Regions from separate parts of the Faecalicatena orotica genome, predicted to be linked through region 1. Evidence: predicted binding sites of a transcription regulator. Region 1 holds the regulator's gene; the other holds the start of a gene.
What was found. The regulator HrcA, encoded in region 1, represses chaperone genes, less so after heat shock. The targets are predictions, from matches to a motif close to TGTTAGCACTCNNNNNNNNNGAGTGCTAACA.
Positions count from the first base shown of each region.

Region 1 (9,770 bases):
CCCTCTTTTGCCTTGAAATCTGCAAGCATGTAGTCTGTAATCTTCTGGTCAAAGTCATCTCCACCAAGTCTGTTGTTTCCGGCTGTGGATAATACTTCGATGACTCCGTCACCGATCTCGATAATAGATACGTCGAATGTACCGCCTCCGAGGTCATATACCATGATCTTCTGCTCTTTTTCGTTGTCCAGACCATATGCCAGAGCTGCTGCTGTAGGCTCGTTGATGATTCGTTTTACATCCAGACCTGCAATCTTACCTGCATCTTTTGTAGCCTGACGCTGTGCATCGTTGAAATATGCAGGAACAGTGATTACTGCCTCTGTTACTTTCTCTCCCAGATATCCTTCTGCATCTGCTTTTAATTTCTGAAGGATCATAGCGGAAATCTCCTGCGGAGAATACTTCTTGTCATCAATCGTTACTTTATAATCTGTACCCATCTCTCTTTTAATAGAAGAGATTGTCTTGTCTGCATTTGTAACTGCCTGACGTTTTGCAGGCTCACCTACCAGACGTTCTCCCGTCTTTGTAAATGCTACTACTGACGGTGTTGTCCTTGCTCCTTCTGTATTAGCGATAACGGTTGGCTGTCCACCTTCCATAACAGCTACACAGCTGTTTGTTGTACCTAAGTCAATACCAATTATTTTGCCCATAATCAAATCCTCCTGAATTATTCATTAAATTAATTTGCAACTTTTACCATACTATGTCTCACTACACTTTCACGGTATGTGTAGCCCTTCTGGAATTCTTCGGCCACCGTGTTCTCTCCGAATTCTTCATCCTCAACATGCATCACAGCGTTGTGGTAATCCGGGTTGAACTCATTTCCGACCGCCTCGATCGGCTTTACACCAATCTCTTCCAGTGTAGTCATCAGCTGTTTATAAATCTTCTCCATTCCTTCCGCAAAAGGATTGGCCTTGTCTTCCTCTGGCACAGCTGCCAGGCCGCGTTCAAAATTATCAACGACCGGAAGAATCTTTTCTATGATATCTTTCGCACCTATCTCATACATCTGGGATTTCTCCTTTTCTGTACGTTTGCGGAAGTTATCAAACTCAGCCATCTGACGAGTGAGCCGGTCAGTCAGCTCTTCAATCTTCTCGTCTTTTTTATCTTTCTTATTCTTTCTGCCAAACAGTTTCTTTTCTTTGCCGGATTTTTCTTTATCATCATCCGCTGCTTCTTCCTCAGCCGCAGGTTCTTCTGCGTCCTCTGATGCATCTGCTTCGTCATCCTCTGAAGCGTCTTCCATTTCTTCGGCCTCTTCTGTCTGTTCTTCGGCCTCAGACTGTTCGTCCGTCCGGGCTGCCTGTTCCTCAGCCTCTTTCGCGGCCTTTGCTTTCGCCTCTTCCACCGCTTCTTTTATCATATCTTCTTTGCTCATATTTTCTTCCACCAGCTATTCACCTTCCTATTCTTTTGGATCTTTGTAATAAATTGCATCCAACTCGTTCTGCAGAGTCTTCAGCGTCTTCATGACATGTTCATAATCCATACGTTTTGGACCGATGATACCGATCGTACCCTTCATGCCCTCGCCCAATTCGTAGGTCGCTGTCACAACACTGCAGTCCTTCATGGTCTTCACCGGTGCTTCATCTCCGATGTATACCTGAATTCCATGACTGTCTTCACTGGCAAGGGTCTCTGTAACAAGTTCCGCCAGCTGCTGCTTTTCTTCAAATGCACTGATAATCTCCTGTGCACTCTCTTTATCACTCAGTTCCGGATACTTAAAAATGTTGGTAGCCCCGCTCGTGTAGATCTCCATATCTTCGTCCACATGTATGACTTCCGCTACCGCATCCAGAACATCGCTGATGACCTGGCTGTGAATACCTGCCTGCTCTTTCAGCTTTGCGATCAGCCCCAGGTTGATCTCTTCTATAGACATTCCATTCAATGTCGTGTTCAGCAGCATATTCAGCTTAAACAAATGTTCATTACTTAAGGTTTCACCGACTTCGATGATCTTATTCTTGATGACATTCCCGTTCATCACGATCACAGCTACAATCTGTTCCTCATCCACCTGTGAAAGCTGGATGAACTTCAGCTTATTCCGGCTGTTAACCGGTGCGGATACCATCGTTGCATAGTTCGTATTCGCCGCCAGAACCTTCGCCGCCTGCTTCAGAACTTTATCTACCTTATCCGTCTTCTCTAGCATCACATTGCGAAGCTCCAGAATCTCCTGCTCCTTCTCTTCCATCAGCATATCCACATAAAAGCGGTATCCTTTATCAGAAGGAATACGTCCTGCGGACGTGTGGGGCTGGAAAATATATCCCAGATCCTCCAGGTCTGCCATCTCATTACGGATCGTAGCTGAACTTAAATTCAAGTCCGTGTATTTGGAAAGAGTTCTTGAACCAACCGGCTCTCCTGTCTCCAGATAGTTCTGAATGATCGCTTTTAAAATAACCATCTTTCTCTCACTCAGTTCTGTGATTCCTGCCATAGGCCCTCCTTTCCACCGCAGAGTACTGTTTTCTCTGCTTATTAGCACTCTTTAGTTTTGAGTGCTAACACCTTACGTATATTAAGATAGCACCCTGATTTCTTTTTGTCAACACTCTTTATATATTTTTCATACTTTTTATATTTTATATAAAATGATAAGCAAAAGAGCATCCGGCCGGCACTTCTGCCGGCAGAACACTCTCTAATCTGTGACTGGATCAAGAAATTCTACAAAGACAGTGTTGCTAACGTCAATCCCCCGTTCTGTCAGCCTTACTGCATCGGCTGTAACTTCCAGTAATCCCTCGCTTTTCAGTTTTTCCAGTTCTTTCCCATATATGTCGAATATACTTTTTCCGAACGTTTCCATAAACCCCTGTACGGAAATACCTTCCGTCTTACGCAGGCCGAGAAACATATGTTCTTCAATCTCATCTGAAAGAGATAACTCCTCTATATCTTCTCTTATCTCTTCTTTTTTCTGTACCTTATATATATATGTTTCCAGATCCGCTGTATTGTGATACCTCTGATGCCCGATCAGGGAGGAAGCCCCCAGACCGATTCCGAGATACTGCTTTCTTTCCCAGTACCCCAGATTATGGCGGCATGCAAAACCTTCTTTTGCATAATTAGAGATTTCATATCTCTTGTATCCATATCCGGCTAACAGATCTGCTGTCATTTCATATATCTTTCTTTCTGTATCCTCATCCGGGAGGCCCGGCATATCCGCGGATGCACAATCCCGGGCCGTCCCGGAACCGTCTTTACGGCATTCGCCGTAATAATCATAGAAAGGGGTGCCTTCTTCTATAATCAGGCTGTAAGCGGATATATGCTCCGGCCCCAGCCCGGCGATGCTGGTCAGTGTATGGCTCCAGCTTCCCACTGTCTGTCCCGGAACCGCCGAGATCAGGTCGATATTAATATTCTCGAATCCCTGAGCCCTTGCGGTCCTGTATGTCTCCAGAAATTCCTCATATGTGTGGATTCTTCCCAGCAGTTTCAACTCCGCATCATTTACGGACTGGAGTCCGATACTGAGACGGTTAATCCCCACAGACTTCCAGGCCGCAAGCTTTTCTTCCGTTACAGTTCCCGGATTCGCCTCGATTGTAATCTCTGCATCCTGCTCAATCTGAAATGTCTGCTGCAGGGCATGAAAGAGGTCCGCGATCTGGTTTTCCTCCAGTAAGGAAGGGGTCCCCCCGCCGATGAAGATCGTCGTTATCCGGTAATCATCATGATATTTTTTTCTATATCCGCCGATTTCCTTTACCAGTGCATCCATGTACCTTATGCGCTGCGCTTCATCCGACGGTGCGGAAAGGAAATCGCAGTATGCACATTTCTGTACACAGAACGGAATATGAAGATAAAGCTCCAGTTCTTTTTCCATCATTATTTATCGTCCAGCTTCAGTACGCTCATGAAGGCTTTCTGCGGAATCTCCACGTTACCTACCTGACGCATACGCTTCTTTCCTTCCTTCTGCTTTTCCAGAAGCTTTTTCTTACGCGAAATATCACCGCCGTAGCACTTCGCAAGTACATCCTTACGCATTGCTTTCACCGTTTCGCGTGCAATGATCTTACTGCCGACGGCTGCCTGAATCGGAATCTCAAATAGCTGGCGCGGGATCTCCTCTTTCAGTTTCTCACACATCTTCCTTCCCCGCTCATATGCGGTACCGCTGTGTACGATGAAGGAAAGTGCATCCACTTCTTCTTTATTAATAAGGATATCCAGCTTCACAAGTTCTGACTGTACATATCCAAGCATCTCATAATCAAAGGATGCATATCCCCGTGACCTTGATTTCAGTGCATCGAAGAAATCGTAAATGATCTCGTTGAGCGGCAGGTGGTAATTCAGTACGGCACGGTTCTCCTCGATATATTCCATACCCTGATACTCCCCGCGGCGCTCCTGGCACAGGTCCATGATAGCCCCGATAAATTCGGATGTCACCATGATCTCCGCCTTCACGATCGGCTCCTCCATAAACTCGATCTCTGCCGGGTCCGGAAGATTCGTCGGGTTCGTCAGTTCAATGATATCCCCGTTTGTCTTGTGCACCTTATAGATAACACTCGGCGCCGTCGTGACAAGGTCCAGATTGTACTCCCGCTCCAAACGCTCCTGAATGATCTCGAGGTGGAGCAGTCCTAAGAATCCGCAGCGGAAACCGAATCCGAGTGCCACAGATGTCTCTGCTTCGAACTGAAGCGCCGCATCATTGAGCTGGAGTTTTTCCAGAGCATCACGCAGGTCCGGATATTTTGCCCCGTCAGCAGGGTACATGCCGCAGTATACCATCGGATTTACCTTCTTATATCCGGGCAGCGGTTCCGCACACGGGCGCTGTGCGTTTGTCACTGTATCACCCACACGGGTATCTTTCACGTTTTTCAGGCTGGCCGTAATATAACCAACCATTCCGGCACTCAGCTCCTCGCATGGGATAAACTGGCCGGCGCCGAAATATCCGACTTCCACGACATCCGCCGTAGCCCCTGTCGCCATCATGAGAAGCGGTGTGCCCTTCTTAACGCTCCCCTCCTTGATTCTGCAAAAGACAATGACACCTTTATAGGAATCATACAGAGAATCAAAAATCAGCGCCTGCAGAGGTGCAGAAGGGTCCCCTCCCGGGGCGGGAATCTTTTCTACAATCTGTTCCAGCACGTCATCCACATTCAATCCCGTTTTTGCAGAAATTAAGGGGGCATCATCGGCCTCAATGCCGATCACATCCTCGATCTCTTCCTTTACCCTGTCCGCATCCGCGCTCGGCAGGTCGATTTTATTGATAACCGGCATCACGTCCAGATCATGGTCGAGCGCAAGGTATACATTCGCTAATGTCTGCGCCTCCACTCCCTGTGCCGCGTCCACAACAAGGATCGCGCCGTCACATGCGGCAAGGCTTCGGGACACCTCATAGTTAAAATCCACATGCCCGGGGGTGTCAATCAGGTTGAAGATATACTCCTCCCCGTCCTTTGCCTTATACACGGTCCTTACGGCCTGTGCCTTGATTGTAATTCCGCGTTCTCTCTCCAGATCCATATTATCCAGCACCTGTGACTGCATCTCCCTGCTCGTCAAAAGCCCGGTCTTCTCGATGATCCTGTCTGCGAGAGTTGATTTTCCGTGGTCTATATGGGCAATAATACAAAAATTCCGTATTTTACTTTGATCTATTCCTGACACTTTTACATTTCCTCCAATCCTATTACTTAGATACGGATGAATACTTTACAATGAATAATTCAACCGCCATGACATCCGTCAGTCTTCCTGTCTTCACCCGTTCCTCGATGTCCGCACTGTCCTCCATGATCGCCCTTAGTTCACTGGAGCCAAAGTGCTTCGCCTGATCCATGTACTTTCCGGCGGCAAACGGGTGCAGTCCTGCTTTGGAAGCAATTTCTTTCCTTCCGTACCCCTTTTTCAGAAGGTCCCTGACCTGATGGAGAATCCGGTACTGCCTTGTCATCAGATAAAGAATCCGCATCGGCGGCTCCTTCAGGGCCAGAAGTTCATAGTACAGCTCCAGCGCATGTTCCTGCCTCTTCTCCGCAACTGCATTGACCATGTCAAAGATGTGGTTGGATATCTGTGTGACACATACTGCATCCACATCCTCCGCCGCAATACTGTCTTTCTCCAGTGTATAACAGAACAGTTTCTCCAGTTCCTTCTGTATGTTCTCCATATCCGTGCCGATCTTATTCAGAAGGTACGTGACTGTAGATTCGGATATCTGCTTGTTTTCCTTGCGTACCTGGCCGAGTATCCACTTTTTCAGCGTCACCTCATCCTGAAACGGCAGTTCCACAATATGCCCTTTCGCCTTCACAGCCTTAAAAAGCTTACTCCGCTTGTCCACTTCATTTTCGATAAAAATGAAATACGTTGTATCCGGCATCTCCTTGATATAATCTGCCAGGTCCGCCCCCGCATTCTTAAAGAAACCAGTGTTCTCGAATACAATCAAACGGCGCTCGGCAAAAAAGGGCAGAGTCTCCGCCAGATCAATGACCTCCCGGACATCTACGCCCTTCCCTTCATAATAAGCGTAATTCATCGTATCCCCGTCCGGAAGCATCGCCTTTGTAAACCGGTCTTTGTACTGCTTCTTCAGATAATTCTCTTCCCCGTAGAGAAGATATACCTGCTTAAATTGTCCCGTTTTTAAATCTTCATTTAAACTCTTCATAACGTATCTATTATATAGGAAAGTTCTCTATTTTGCAAAATATTTCATCACCTGTAATAAAATTTGTCCTTATAGCCTTTTCAAGGTTCTTTATTACATGCTTGTTATGAATGCTCCATCCTGACCGCTTTCAGTTTTCGTTCCATCTCCACTGTATCTATCTGGGCACACAGCATTTTTTTCACTGTAGGACTTAAACTCTCCAGTGTTTCCTGAATACTCAGCCCTGACGGAGGCGCCATATCTGCCGGAATCTTCTGTAGCAGCATAGCCAGCGGCCGTACTATCTTTTCAGTTTCAGGATTCCTTAACAGTTCCTCCAGTATATCGGCGAAAGAATAGCCTATATAGTAGTCATTTTCCAACTGGTATGCAAATTCATATTCTCCTGCGCTCAGTTCCTTCTCCTCTTCCGAAAGCGGAAGTTTCACAATAGCTACTGTGTCAAACGGAACTCTTACCCTTACTTTCATTTCTCTGTTACCTTCCACCTTCCATTCGATTTCAATCCATCCTTTTGGTGAACGGTATCTGGCTTTGACACCGGACAATTTTCCATAAGTCTCAGGCGCAATCTGAAAACGCTTATATCCCGGTTCTAAAAGCTCAATACCACACATATTTTCATACATCCACTGTATCACAGAACCATAGGCATAATGATTCAGAGAATTCATACCTGTGCCGGATATCGTTCCATCAGGCATCACAGAATTCCAGCGTTCCCATATCGTTGTCGCCCCCATCTTAACTTCATACAGCCATCCCGGGTAATCTTCCTGAAAGAGAAGTTGATATGCGGCTTCTGAGTATCCATTTTCCGATAAAACTTTACACAAAAGAGGGGTTCCGACAAATCCGGTTTTTAAATGCATCCGGGTTTCTTTTAAGAGAGACATTAGTCCTTCCGCTGTTTTTGCCTTTACTGAATCTGACACTAGGTCAAAAGCAAGTGCAAGCACATGGGCAGTCTGGGTCGGCACGGCACTACGGCCATTTTTTGTATAGAACTCATCTTGAATTGCCTCCCGAACTTCCTTTGACAGTAAACTGTAATATTCTGCATCAGTTTTATAACCCAGAATTTCCGCTGATTTTCCCAGTAGTTCTGCCGAATATTTATAGTATGCAGAAGCAATCAGCACTGTATCCGTACCACCCTGTGTCCCGCCTTTTGCAGGCCCGTCCAGTGCCAGCCAGTCTCCGAACTGAAAACCGGTGCTCCACAGCCTTTTGCCACCGTCCGCCTCATCCTGCTCCTTCACCCAGTCAACCCAGGCCTTCATGCTTGGATACTGACATTTCAAAATCTCCTTATCACCATAGTGCCGGTAAAGTGTCCACGGTATGATAACCGCTGCATCCCCCCATGCGGCCGAGCCTCCCTGTACAGGAGAGGGTATTTCACTCTTGCCGGGCAGGAAGGAAGGGATGACATTTCCGACCATACCACCGCACATCTTTTGTTCTTTCCACAAGTCGTGCAGATACTTCTTATAAAACGCATAAGTTTCCATATTGTACGACGCCGTTTTACAAAATACCTGAGCATCGCCGCTCCATCCCATCCGCTCATCACGCTGCGGACAGTCCGTCGGAACATCGAGAAAGTTTCCTTTCTGGCTCCACTTTGCATTTTCATATAGGCGGTTCAGCCGTGAATCTGTTGTTACTACAGTACCCGTTTCTTCCATATCAGAATATACGACGCAGCCCACATAATCATCCAGATTCACAGGATGGCTGAGACCTTCCACCCGCACGTAACGGAATCCGTAAAATGTAAAATGTGGTTCTGCCACCCGTTTTTTTCCGTCAGATATATACATATATTCCGCTTTGGCGGACCTCAGGTTTCCATTATAAAAATTTCCATCCTGAAGTACTTCTCCATAGCTCAAACGAATTCTCGCCCCTTTGGGTTCCTGTACCTGAAATCTGATCCACCCTGTCATGTTCTGTCCCATATCCAGAACCTGCTCACCTGCCGGGGTATGAATAACCTGTACCGGATTTCTCTTCTCTTTGATTACCACAGGAAGTGACAGCCGGTCCTCCAGCGGCCCCAGATTATCTGGTATGGCTGTCACAGCTATTTCCCAGTCACTGTCATCAATTTCTGGTAACGACCATCCTGAGATTTCCCTTCCTGCATCGTAAACCTCTCCATCATAAATTCCGTCCTCCAAAACGGGGGAAGGAACACATTTCCAGTCAGCACCTGTAGCGATCACGGTTTCATTACCATCCCGAACTTCAAACCGCAATTCTGCGCGCAGCAAAAACTCTGGCACATATGGTCTGTTTATTTCCCGGAATGTCCCAAAACGCCCTTTCGTCCAGCCATTTCCCAGCATAACCCCTATTACATTTTTCCCCGGACGCAGGTAATTTCCTATATCATAAGTATAAATCTGAACCCATCCATCCAAAGCGTTACAGCCCGGGGATAAGTATTCCTCCCCCACCTTTCTCCCATTGATCTCCAAATGAAACAGACCGGCACCTGCCACATACAGTCTTGCACCGAATGCATCTTCCCTTTCTATTTTTTCACCGAAGTCTTTAGGAACCTGAAACACTTTTCGGAAACAGGGGTGCTGTCCCTTGTCCTCCCACGGTGTGGTAATCCACTCCCCCTGCCATGCTTCTTTTCTTTTTCCGGTCTCGAACCAGTTTACATCTGAAACCGCTTCATCTCCGGCATCCCCCCATACCTGTACATTCCAATAATACCGCCTTCTGGGCTCCAACTTCAGGGGTAGTTCGACACCTGTACTTTCCAGTTCACGTTTTTTCCCTGAGTCATATATGATACAGGACATCTGCCTGTCCAGTGCAACTTTGATTCTGGCTGCTTCCTGATGTTTAGATATATCGCTGTCTGCTATCCATGAGGCAGTCACGTGCTCCATTGCAAACCCCAGCGGCTGCTGCATATGGTTGATTCTGCAAGATAAAATTTCCATAATACACCTAATGCCGGTATATCAAAATACCGGCACGTCACCTTCCTTTTATTTTTTTATTTGCTACAGTGCATCATTCAAATTCATGATATGCCTCA
Region 1 covers NZ_CAJJZH010000003.1:482,689-492,458, reverse strand. Annotated here, with positions in the region: gene dnaK (molecular chaperone DnaK) at 1-659, opposite strand, end outside; gene grpE (nucleotide exchange factor GrpE) at 689-1,396, opposite strand; gene hrcA (heat-inducible transcriptional repressor HrcA) at 1,424-2,473, opposite strand; gene hemW (radical SAM family heme chaperone HemW) at 2,678-3,877, opposite strand; gene lepA (translation elongation factor 4) at 3,880-5,694, opposite strand; gene holA (DNA polymerase III subunit delta) at 5,717-6,703, opposite strand; gene ABIN22_RS09015 (alpha-L-rhamnosidase) at 6,808-9,672, opposite strand; gene ABIN22_RS09010 (glycoside hydrolase family 3 C-terminal domain-containing protein) at 9,768-9,770, opposite strand, start outside.

Region 2 (9,770 bases), on a different contig from region 1:
TGTATCTGCTGTTACCATGTGGTGCTCAACTACTTCGAACCCCTGCCGTCCCAGCCATTCAAGCTGTTCATAGCGGGAGTTTTTAAAGTCTGCCCCTTCTGCACTCACAAGCGTAAATGCAAAGAAACACACATTTCTCTTTGCGGTGATTTCATTATTCAACTGACGGACGGAACCGCTGCACAGGTTACGTGGATTTTTATACTTTGCGTCTACATCCTCAATCTCTGCATTGATCTTTTCGAAATCCTTATATCCAATGACAGCCTCTCCGCGCAGGATCAGTTCCCCTTTAAACGGAATATGAAGGGGCAGGTTTTTGAACACCCGTGCATTATTCGTAATGACCTCTCCCACCTCGCCATTTCCTCTTGTAACAGCTTTCGAAAGCGTCCCGTCCTGATAAGTCAGCACGATTGTCAGTCCGTCCAGTTTCCATGAAATAACGGCCTTTTGATCCCTTAGGAAATCTTTAAGCTGTTCTACTTCTTTTGTCTTATCCAGTGACAGCATAGGCCTTTCATGGCGTTCCTTCGGGAGTTCACTCAGCACCTCGTAGCCTACATTAATGGTAGGACTGGATGCAAGAGTCGTTCCCAATTCCTGTTCCAGTCCCAGTAATTCATCATATAATTTATCATATTCAAAGTTGCTCATGATTTCCGTGTCTTCCTGCTCATATGCACGGCGCGCATGATTCAGAAGCTCCACCAGCTCCTGCATTCTTTTATTCTTGTCTGCCATATATACTCTCCTGCCTGTTCTTAATCTCTTCCATCTATCACCGTTTCACTGGATGAGTCCTTGATCTGCTCATAGAGTTCATTCAGTTCCCGGTCGGTCAGCTTCCGGTATTCCCCTTCTCTTAGCCTTCCCAATTCTATGTTCATGATTCGCGTTCTCACAAGATCTTTCACCTGGTATCCGAGTGCCTCGCACATCCTTCTGATCTGTCTGTTCAGCCCCTGCGTAAGAATAATCGTAAATGTATACTTTCCGATCTTCTTTACGGTACACGGCCTCGTCACAGTATCCAGAATCGGAACTCCATTGGACATCTTTTCGATAAATGCCGGTGTCAGTTCTTTGTCCACGGTCACTTTGTACTCTTTCTCATGCCGGTTGCCCGCACGCATCATTTTATTAATGATATCGCCGTTATTAGTCATAAGAAGCAGGCCTCTGGAGTCCTTGTCCAGACGGCCCACATATGTTATCCTGACCGGATAATTCAAAAAACGGATGATGCTGCTGCGTTCCCTGCGCTCTTCTGTGCAGACAATCCCCTTCGGTTTATTTACCGCAAGCACGACCATCTCTTCACTGCGGGACACGGTCTTTCGCCCGACCTTCACGGTCTGCCCCGGGGACACCTTCATCCCCATATCCGCCCGTTTCCCGTCAACGCTCACCTGTCCGCTTTCTATCAGCCTGTCTGCCTCCCGTCTGGAGCAGACGCCTGCCTCACTTAAATATTTATTCAGCCTTACCGGCTCCTTTTTCTCTGTAAACTCCTGTTTAATCCGATTGCTCACTGCTCAGTACTCCGCTTATATTATTGTCCTGGAAAAAAGTATTGCCGTTGTAAAGGAATAAAACATCCGTAATGTTATATGTATCCATAACATCCTGTATATTCCCTGTATAGTATCTTGGATCCAGCATGACGATTTCCCTGAAGTAAGGAGTCAGAAACGGAACAAAACTGTTGGCGTAGGAATCCTTTACCACCAGAAGCCGTTTCTGTCCCGGCGCCAGTGTTTTAATGTCGATAAGAGACGTATTGCCGCCAAGGAAAACTGCGTATTTATCCCTTGTTTTCAGCATATCTGCCTCATAAAGCGTCGTCTCCTTCACCTGCTCATCAACATAATTCACGATGACATCATTATCCGCATCCTTCGGCACATAGATGTCAATCTCTTCTTTTTCACCCATCCTGCACCCGCTCTTTGCCGCCAGTGTCCCGTTAAAATCTGTGGCTACCGGGTAGGAAACAAAGGAACTGGATACATCTGTACTGATTCCCAGCGTCGGTGCTGCTTCCTGAAAAGTATAAAAAGCACCAAGCGTGGTCCAGTGATGATCTGTCTTATAGTATATCTTTTCTTCCTTATGCTTATTCATTGCCTGTACGGCATCGATCCACTGTACAGAACTGCCCAGTTCCTTTTTTACCTGGCTGATGCATGCATTCTGGTCTGCAACGGACGCAAGCGAAGGCAGTCTGCTGCTTAACACACTTGCCGCATCCGGTACAAGAATCATGCTGACCGGAATATCATCGTAAGATTCAGCAAAGTTCTTAATTGCATCAACATTACTTTTTAAAGAGTCTTGTTCAGGCACAGCTATATCTTCCAAAAGCTGCCCCTTTTTCCCGATGAATACGCCGTTCTCTTCCTTGCTGCCACCGATCCGGTTCAGAGTGACTTTCAATTTCCTAAGGAAATTACGTCCTATAAACTGGTCCGCCTGATAGCTCTCGTACTGTTTCATATAACTGCCTGAAACCAGACCACTTACCGTCATTTTCGGCCTTTCTGTCAGCATTCTATTCTCTTCTGTAGATTTCTTTTTCGAAGGATACAAAAGATTTGCCGCAATCAATACAAGCAGGCAGATTATAAATGCCTTACCAACAAAGCTTTCCGGCCATCTTTTCTTTTTTCTCTTATTATTGTTCATATTCCCACCTAGAATCTAAAGTATAAAAATGGATTGAATGTCTCTGTCACGAGATATGCCACCGAAATCAGAAATATACTAATGTAGACTACTCCTGCAGCCACTTTTCTGATCCGGGCGCTGTTAAACCCACCAATAATCTGCTTTAAGAGGTTTAATCCAAGGGCAGAAGACCCGAGAATTGCAATCAGGTAAAGCAGCCAGTGTGTAAACACGTAGAACAGTGCCTGTTTGTCGGCAAACGCACTCGCCCCGGCGCCGAACATCACTCCGATATAATTGAATGCATACCCAAGGCTCGGACTAAAGAAGAACACCCACCCGATGAGAACGAATACCATCGAATAAATATGCTTTGCAGCTGAAGGGAGCCGCTCCAGCTTCCCGCCCCACACAAACTTCTCCAGCACAAGCAGTATACCGTAGTAAAGTCCCCAGAAAAGGAAGTTCCATGCCGCCCCGTGCCATAACCCTGTCAGCATCCATACAACAAGCAGATTCATGATCTGTCTGGACTGTGTGCATCTGTTGCCTCCCAGTGGTATGTACACATATTCCCGAAACCATGTGCTTAAGGATATATGCCACCTTCTCCAGAATTCGGTGATACTGGTAGAAATGTACGGATAATCAAAGTTTTTCCGAAATTCGAAACCAAACATTTTCCCGAGCCCGATAGCCATATCCGAGTATCCACTGAAGTCAAAATAGATCTGGAATGCATAGGAGATACAGCCGACCCATGCAGTTAAAACGGAAAAGCTTCCCATCTGCAGACTAGCGATCTGCTCATAAATCTGGCCGATAGAGTTGGCCAGAATCACTTTCTTCGCCAGACCGATAATAAAATATTCAGCACCAAGGCCAAACTTCCTCATGGAAAGCACCCTGTTCTTAAGCTGCGCTTCGATATCGACGTAACGTACAATCGGACCTGCTATCAGCTGTGGAAACATACTGATATACAGAGCAAAATACAGAATATTTTTCTGGCTTTTCGCCTCTCCCCTGTAAACATCTATGATGTATGACATTGCCTGAAATGTATAGAACGAAATCCCTATCGGCAGCGGCAGGTCCCTGTAAGGAATATCAACAGGCAGCACCGCATTCAGACTGTCCAGCAGGAATCCGTAATATTTGAAAAATCCCAGCAAAAGCAGATTCACCACTACCGCAAATATCAGGCTTCTGCGCATCTTCCGGGGATCATCCCGCTTATCTTCAATGTCCAGACCACAGATATAATTCAGCAGTATAGACAGAACCATCAAAACAATATAGATCGGCTCGCCCCATGCGTAGAAAATCAGGCTGGCAATCAGCATGATTACGTTTCTGAACTTTTGAGGGACGATATAATACAATGCCATTGTAACCGGCAGAAACACAAATAAAAAAGTAACACTGCTAAATAACATCTTTTAGCTTCCTCTCCCCGTATTTAAAGACTCTTTGCAAAGGCATCCTTGTAGGCTTCTGCCTTAGGAGCAATGGCCAGGAAAAGGTATTTTCCCCGCACAGACAGCTGCGCCTGCTCAAGCAGCTTTACCTGCTCAGGCGCATACCCCTCAAAATCATTCTTCCTGTTCTCAATTCTCTTCTGGACCGCATCTCTTACGTGCTGCATCTGCCCGTCATTCTTTACCTTAATCAGAAGGACTTCCTCTGTCGACATACTTTTCTGTGAACTGTAAAGCATAACGCCGTCATAGTCCGCGCTGTTAAGCCCGTAGTAACGCTTAAGGCCCTGAACATCCACTTTCGTGAGATTTTCCGTATCAAGGGACGACTCAACAGCCTGTTCAATCTTATCGAACGACTTGGTGCTGCCACTCGTATAAATCATAAGGACGACGATATAAGCAATGATCATCACCAATACGAAGTATTTCAGTATCATATTCTTTCCGGGTCCACGCCTCTGTATATTTTTCTCCTGCATCATAATGCGGCCACCTCCGCCATCCGGTTCAGCCAGTAAGGATAGAATTCTGCCTTAAAATGCACACCATCCTCTTCATAATCACTATCTGAAGCCAGATCTGTATTGTCGATATAGGCGATTTGTCTCTTGTCACAGAGTTCACGCAATACTTCATTATAATCGGCCAGCTTTTCATAAACCGGCTGCCTCTCTATCTCCTGATCCTGAACCGGGAAAATCGAATTCACAAACAGCTTCGTGTCCGGGAGCTTCTTTTGCAGCTCCTTCAACAGGGCGTCATACTGCTTCACGAACTCATCTGTATTCCCGTTTGTCGCGATAATATCATTCATACCGTATGACAGGAAAATCACCTGCGGATTCAGCTTCTCCACCTTAGCCACCTGGTCATCCAACTCATCCAATTCCACACCGATCTTCGCAATCACACTTGAGGCGTTCAGAATATCATACTCTGTAAATGCCTCTGAGATAGAGTCTCCCATAATCACGGCGTTTGCGAATATCGCTTTATAGTTTCTGTCTGTATCCTCATCTTCCTTGTCTTTCTCCTTGTTGTCCGCCTTATCCTTCTCCTCCAGCTTCTCAATCTTATTCTCTATCGCAGTCACATCTGCTTTCTTAGCCTGCTTTATAATCTTGAGTCCCTCCGAAGTATCAACCTTCCCGCGGGACAGGCTGCTGATTCCTTCCGCAATCAAAATTCCAAGGATCAGAACGCCTACAGCTATACAGCAGTATTTAGCCACTTTATGTTTCTTTTTCTTCATCATCCGTATTTAAGACCTCTCCTGCAAAATACCTTCATTATTTATAACATAGTAAATATACATTTTATCATACTTTTTTTGCTTGCAAAAGTCAACGTTTCTGTCCCGTGGGAACCGAATTTTAAGAAAATCATAAAAACTTAACGAGGTATTTCACGAGTTTCGTATTTATGGTATACTATTTACACTTAGCGAGGTATTTTCGAGCTTAGTGGAAATGCATGCCTGAACACTTGATAAGGTCATTTCGAATCTAGTGTTCATGGTATACTATTTACACTTAGCGAGGTATTTTCGAGCTTAGTGGAAATGCATACCTGAACACTTGATGAGGTACTTTCGAATCTAGTGTTCACGGTATACTATTTACACTTAGCGAGGTTTTATCGAGCTTAATTCAAGAACACACTACGGAGGTTAACATATATGATATCCCTGCACCTTACCAGCGTAAAAGATTTTATGTCCCACTTACTGTTATCCGAAACATTCGACAGTTTCCTATTTATAGAAGGGGAAATCGTAACCTTCAACACCTTTACAATAGACGGCTTCATCCAGAAGCCCTTCTTCCCCGAAGAAGAGGACCTGCCTGAATACTCCAGCTGGAAATCTCTGCGGGACTATTGTTTTTCCCTTATCAAAGGCAAAAAGACTCCACTAAGTTTCAAATTCATATTCAGCCTGTCCCCTAAAAATATAGCCAGGCTCATCGAGCAAAATAATTTAGATTTCCAACCTGGCCAGGTACAGGGGCTTTACATGAATATACGCTATGACGGAACCATGCTCCAGTGTATTACCGGAACTTCCCTGAAAAGCTTCTCGATGGACAAGTCTCTGGAGCACGCATGGGACAATATGGTGCAAAGATACCTTGCACAGAAACAGATTCCTTTCGAAAGTTTATCCTGATGCAGTTATGATTACGATGAACTATATAAAATGAAGAAAAGCCCTGACGGGCCCCATCCGTAATTTCAGTCTACAGACGGGCCCGTCAGGGCTTTTCTTTTATATAAATAGTCTTTTACTTCGTAAGCAGCAGCATAATCTCATTACTGCGCTGTACGAATGCGGTCATCTCTTCCGGACTCAGCGGCTTATGTGCCAGCATCGCCAGATCATAGAGCTGTTTGCAGATTACCGGTACACTCTTACTGCGTTTATGCTCCACAACAAACTGTACCAGCGGATGGTTCGCATTCAGGATCAGTGTTGCCTGGCTTCCGAACATACCTGCATCCATTCCGCCCATGCCGTACATCTTCATCATCTCTTCCATACGTCTGGACTGTTCCGGCAGCACTGCCATAGACGCAACATTATCATCTTTGAGCTTTTCAACTTTTACGTCCAGTTTATCATTGTTCAATTCCTTACGGAAAATTTCTACCAGACTGTCTGTTGTTTTCTGGAATACTTCCTTCTCTTCCTCTGTCACTTCATCTTTCAGTGAATCATGCACCTCTGCATCAATTCTCTGGAAGCTTACATTCTGATTGCGCTGCTCCAGATAAGTGATAAATGCGGAATCGATATTATGCGTCAGCAGGATCGCATCCTGTCCCTGTTCCTTGAACATCTTGATATACTGGCTCTGCTGCTGTTCATTTGTTACATAGTAAATATTTGTCTTCTTTTCTTCTGCTTCATTCTCGTCAGCATTCTCTGCCGCATCGGAATCTTTATTTTCTGCCTCTGGCTCCGCTGCAGTGTCTTCTCCCTCTTCCGGAGTCTCTTCCAGACCGCCATTAGCCTTAATGCACTCTTCCAGAGTCAGGTACTTGTGGTCCAGATTCTTAAAGATGATGGAATCTTTGATCTTTTCACCAAATTTCTCGTCTTTCAGGCATCCGAACTTGATAAACGGACTGATATCGTCCCAGTATTTTTCATAATTTTCTTTGTCGGTCTTGAACATACCGTTCAGCTTGTCTGCAACCTTCTTGGAGATGTAATCTGCAACCTTATTTACGAATCCGTCATTCTGCAGCGCACTTCTTGATACATTCAGCGGCAGGTCCGGACAGTCGATCACGCCCTTTAAGACCATCAGGAATTCCGGAATCACTTCTTTGATATTGTCCGCAATAAAGACCTGGTTATTGTACAGCTTGATTGTTCCCTCGATGGAATCATATTCTGTGTTGATCTTCGGGAAATAGAGGATTCCTTTCAGGTTAAACGGATAGTCCATATTCAGGTGGATCCAGAACAGTGGTTCTTTATAATCCATAAATACCTTGCGGTAGAAATCAATATATTCTTCTTTCGTACATTCACTTGGACTCTTCGCCCACAATGGGTGGATATCGCTTAAAGAAACAGGACGTTTCACGATCTTTGCTTTCTTCTTCGGCTCGCCCTCTTCTCCTTCTTTTGGTTCCTCCGTGATATGTTCTACAACTTCATCTGTATCGAGAATGTCTTCTTCGTCGATTGTCTCATATTCAGGCTCTGCATTCGCCTTTGACAGGAAAATCTCCACTGGCATGAAGGAACAGTATTTCTCAAGCACTTCTCTTGCCCTGTATTCATTGGCAAACTGGAGGCTGTCCTCATTCAGGAACAGTGTGATCTCAGTTCCGACTTCTGTCTTATTCCCTTCCTGCATCTCATATTCGGTACCGCCTTCACTTACCCAGTGTACCGGAGCGGCATCCTTCTGGTAAGATAAAGTATCGATGTGAACCTCGTCAGCAACCATGAATGAGGAATAGAATCCCAGACCGAAGTGTCCGATCATATCATCTTCTGTCGTCTTGTCTTTATATTTCTCTAAGAACTGTGTTGCACCTGAGAACGCGATCTGTGTAATGTACTCTTCTACCTCGTCGGCCGTCATTCCAAGACCGTTATCAATAAACTTTAAAGTCTTCTCTTCCGGATTGACAATTACCTGAATCTTAGCCTTGTAATCATCCGGCAGTTCATATTCTCCCATCATATCAAGCTTTTTCAGCTTTGTGATGGCATCACAGCCGTTTGATACAAGCTCACGCATAAAAATATCATGGTCAGAATATACCCATTTCTTTATAATCGGAAATATATTCTCACTGTCAATGGATAAGTTACCTTTTTTTGTTCCCATATATAACACTCCTTTTCATTATAGTACAAGTTTATGTGACCCTTTGTCATCTAGTAGATATTCTAATACACTGGTTTTTAAAAGTCAATAAGAAATTAGCACTCTTTTGAAGTGAGTGCTAATAAAATTATTAAAAATATAAAATATTTATAAACTTCCCAGACATTTACCTTTCACCGTAAAAAGTGTTATACTTATTTACAGCTATTTTAGCATGTATTTGATCCATACACAGTATGTTTCATCTTATTATTTAATTATTATACATAAAAGGAGTATCAACTATGACCGACACATTTCAGACAATCAAAGTAGACACCGACAATCAGGTTGAAGAAGTAGCGGCACTGGCAGACATCATCTGGCATGAACATTTTACACCGATCATCGGAACCGGACAGGTAGAATACATGGTAGACAAATTCCAGTCTGTACCGGCCCTGAAATCCCAGCTGGGAGACGGATATGAATATTACCAGCTTTTTGACGGCGGGGAATTCTGTGGTTACTGCGGCATACACCCAGAGAACGGGAAACTGTTCCTGAGCAAACTCTATGTAAAAAAAGAATGCCGCGGACGCCGGCTGGCATCAAAGGCATTTGACTTCTTAAAGGCACTGTGCAGGGAAAGAGGACTAACCTCCATATGGCTCACCTGCAACAAACATAATGATGGAAGCCTGGCTGTATACCGTCATTTAGGCTTCGAGACAATCAACACACAGCAGGCTAATATAGGTAATGGCTATATCATGGATGACTATATTATGGAATATGTAATCTGATATGGAAAGAATTTGTTTACAAAAATGGCGCACCGGCCTGTCATGGGCCGGTGCGCCATTTCCTTTTACGATCATCCTTCAATTGCTATATAGTCGTTCTTCTCTACAGCAGGTGCATCCTTTTTCGGGACCTGCAGACGCAGAATACCGTCTTCATACTTCGCATGTACATCCTCCTGCGTTACTTCTTCTCCAACGTAGAAGCTTCTGCTCATGCTGCCCGCGTAGCGTTCACGGCGGATATATTTACCATTCTCATCCTTCTCATCTTTGTCAAGTCCTTTTGCTGCGGATATGGTAAGATATCCATTCTCCAGTTTCGCATTAATCTCCTCTTTCTTGAATCCCGGAAGGTCAATGTCTACTTCGTATCCATTGTCCGTCTCACGGATATCGGTCTTCATCATGTTCCTTGCATGCTTTCCATACAGCGGGTTCTTGCCGCCAAAGAAGTCCTTCTCAAACGGGAAATCCATCAGGTC
Region 2 covers NZ_CAJJZH010000006.1:72,912-82,681, forward strand. Annotated here, with positions in the region: gene ligA (NAD-dependent DNA ligase LigA) at 1-744, opposite strand, end outside; gene rluF (23S rRNA pseudouridine(2604) synthase RluF) at 765-1,535, opposite strand; gene ABIN22_RS13640 (DHHW family protein) at 1,519-2,688, opposite strand; gene ABIN22_RS13645 (MBOAT family O-acyltransferase) at 2,697-4,109, opposite strand; gene ABIN22_RS13650 (DUF4358 domain-containing protein) at 4,133-4,636, opposite strand; gene ABIN22_RS13655 (GDSL-type esterase/lipase family protein) at 4,633-5,409, opposite strand; gene ABIN22_RS13660 (DUF5721 family protein) at 5,833-6,321, shown strand; gene htpG (molecular chaperone HtpG) at 6,437-8,503, opposite strand; gene ABIN22_RS13670 (GNAT family N-acetyltransferase) at 8,788-9,288, shown strand; gene ABIN22_RS13675 (Hsp20/alpha crystallin family protein) at 9,360-9,770, opposite strand, start outside.
Region 2: a site for HrcA is predicted at 8,597-8,627, ahead of htpG (molecular chaperone HtpG). Genes of this name have one in related genera too.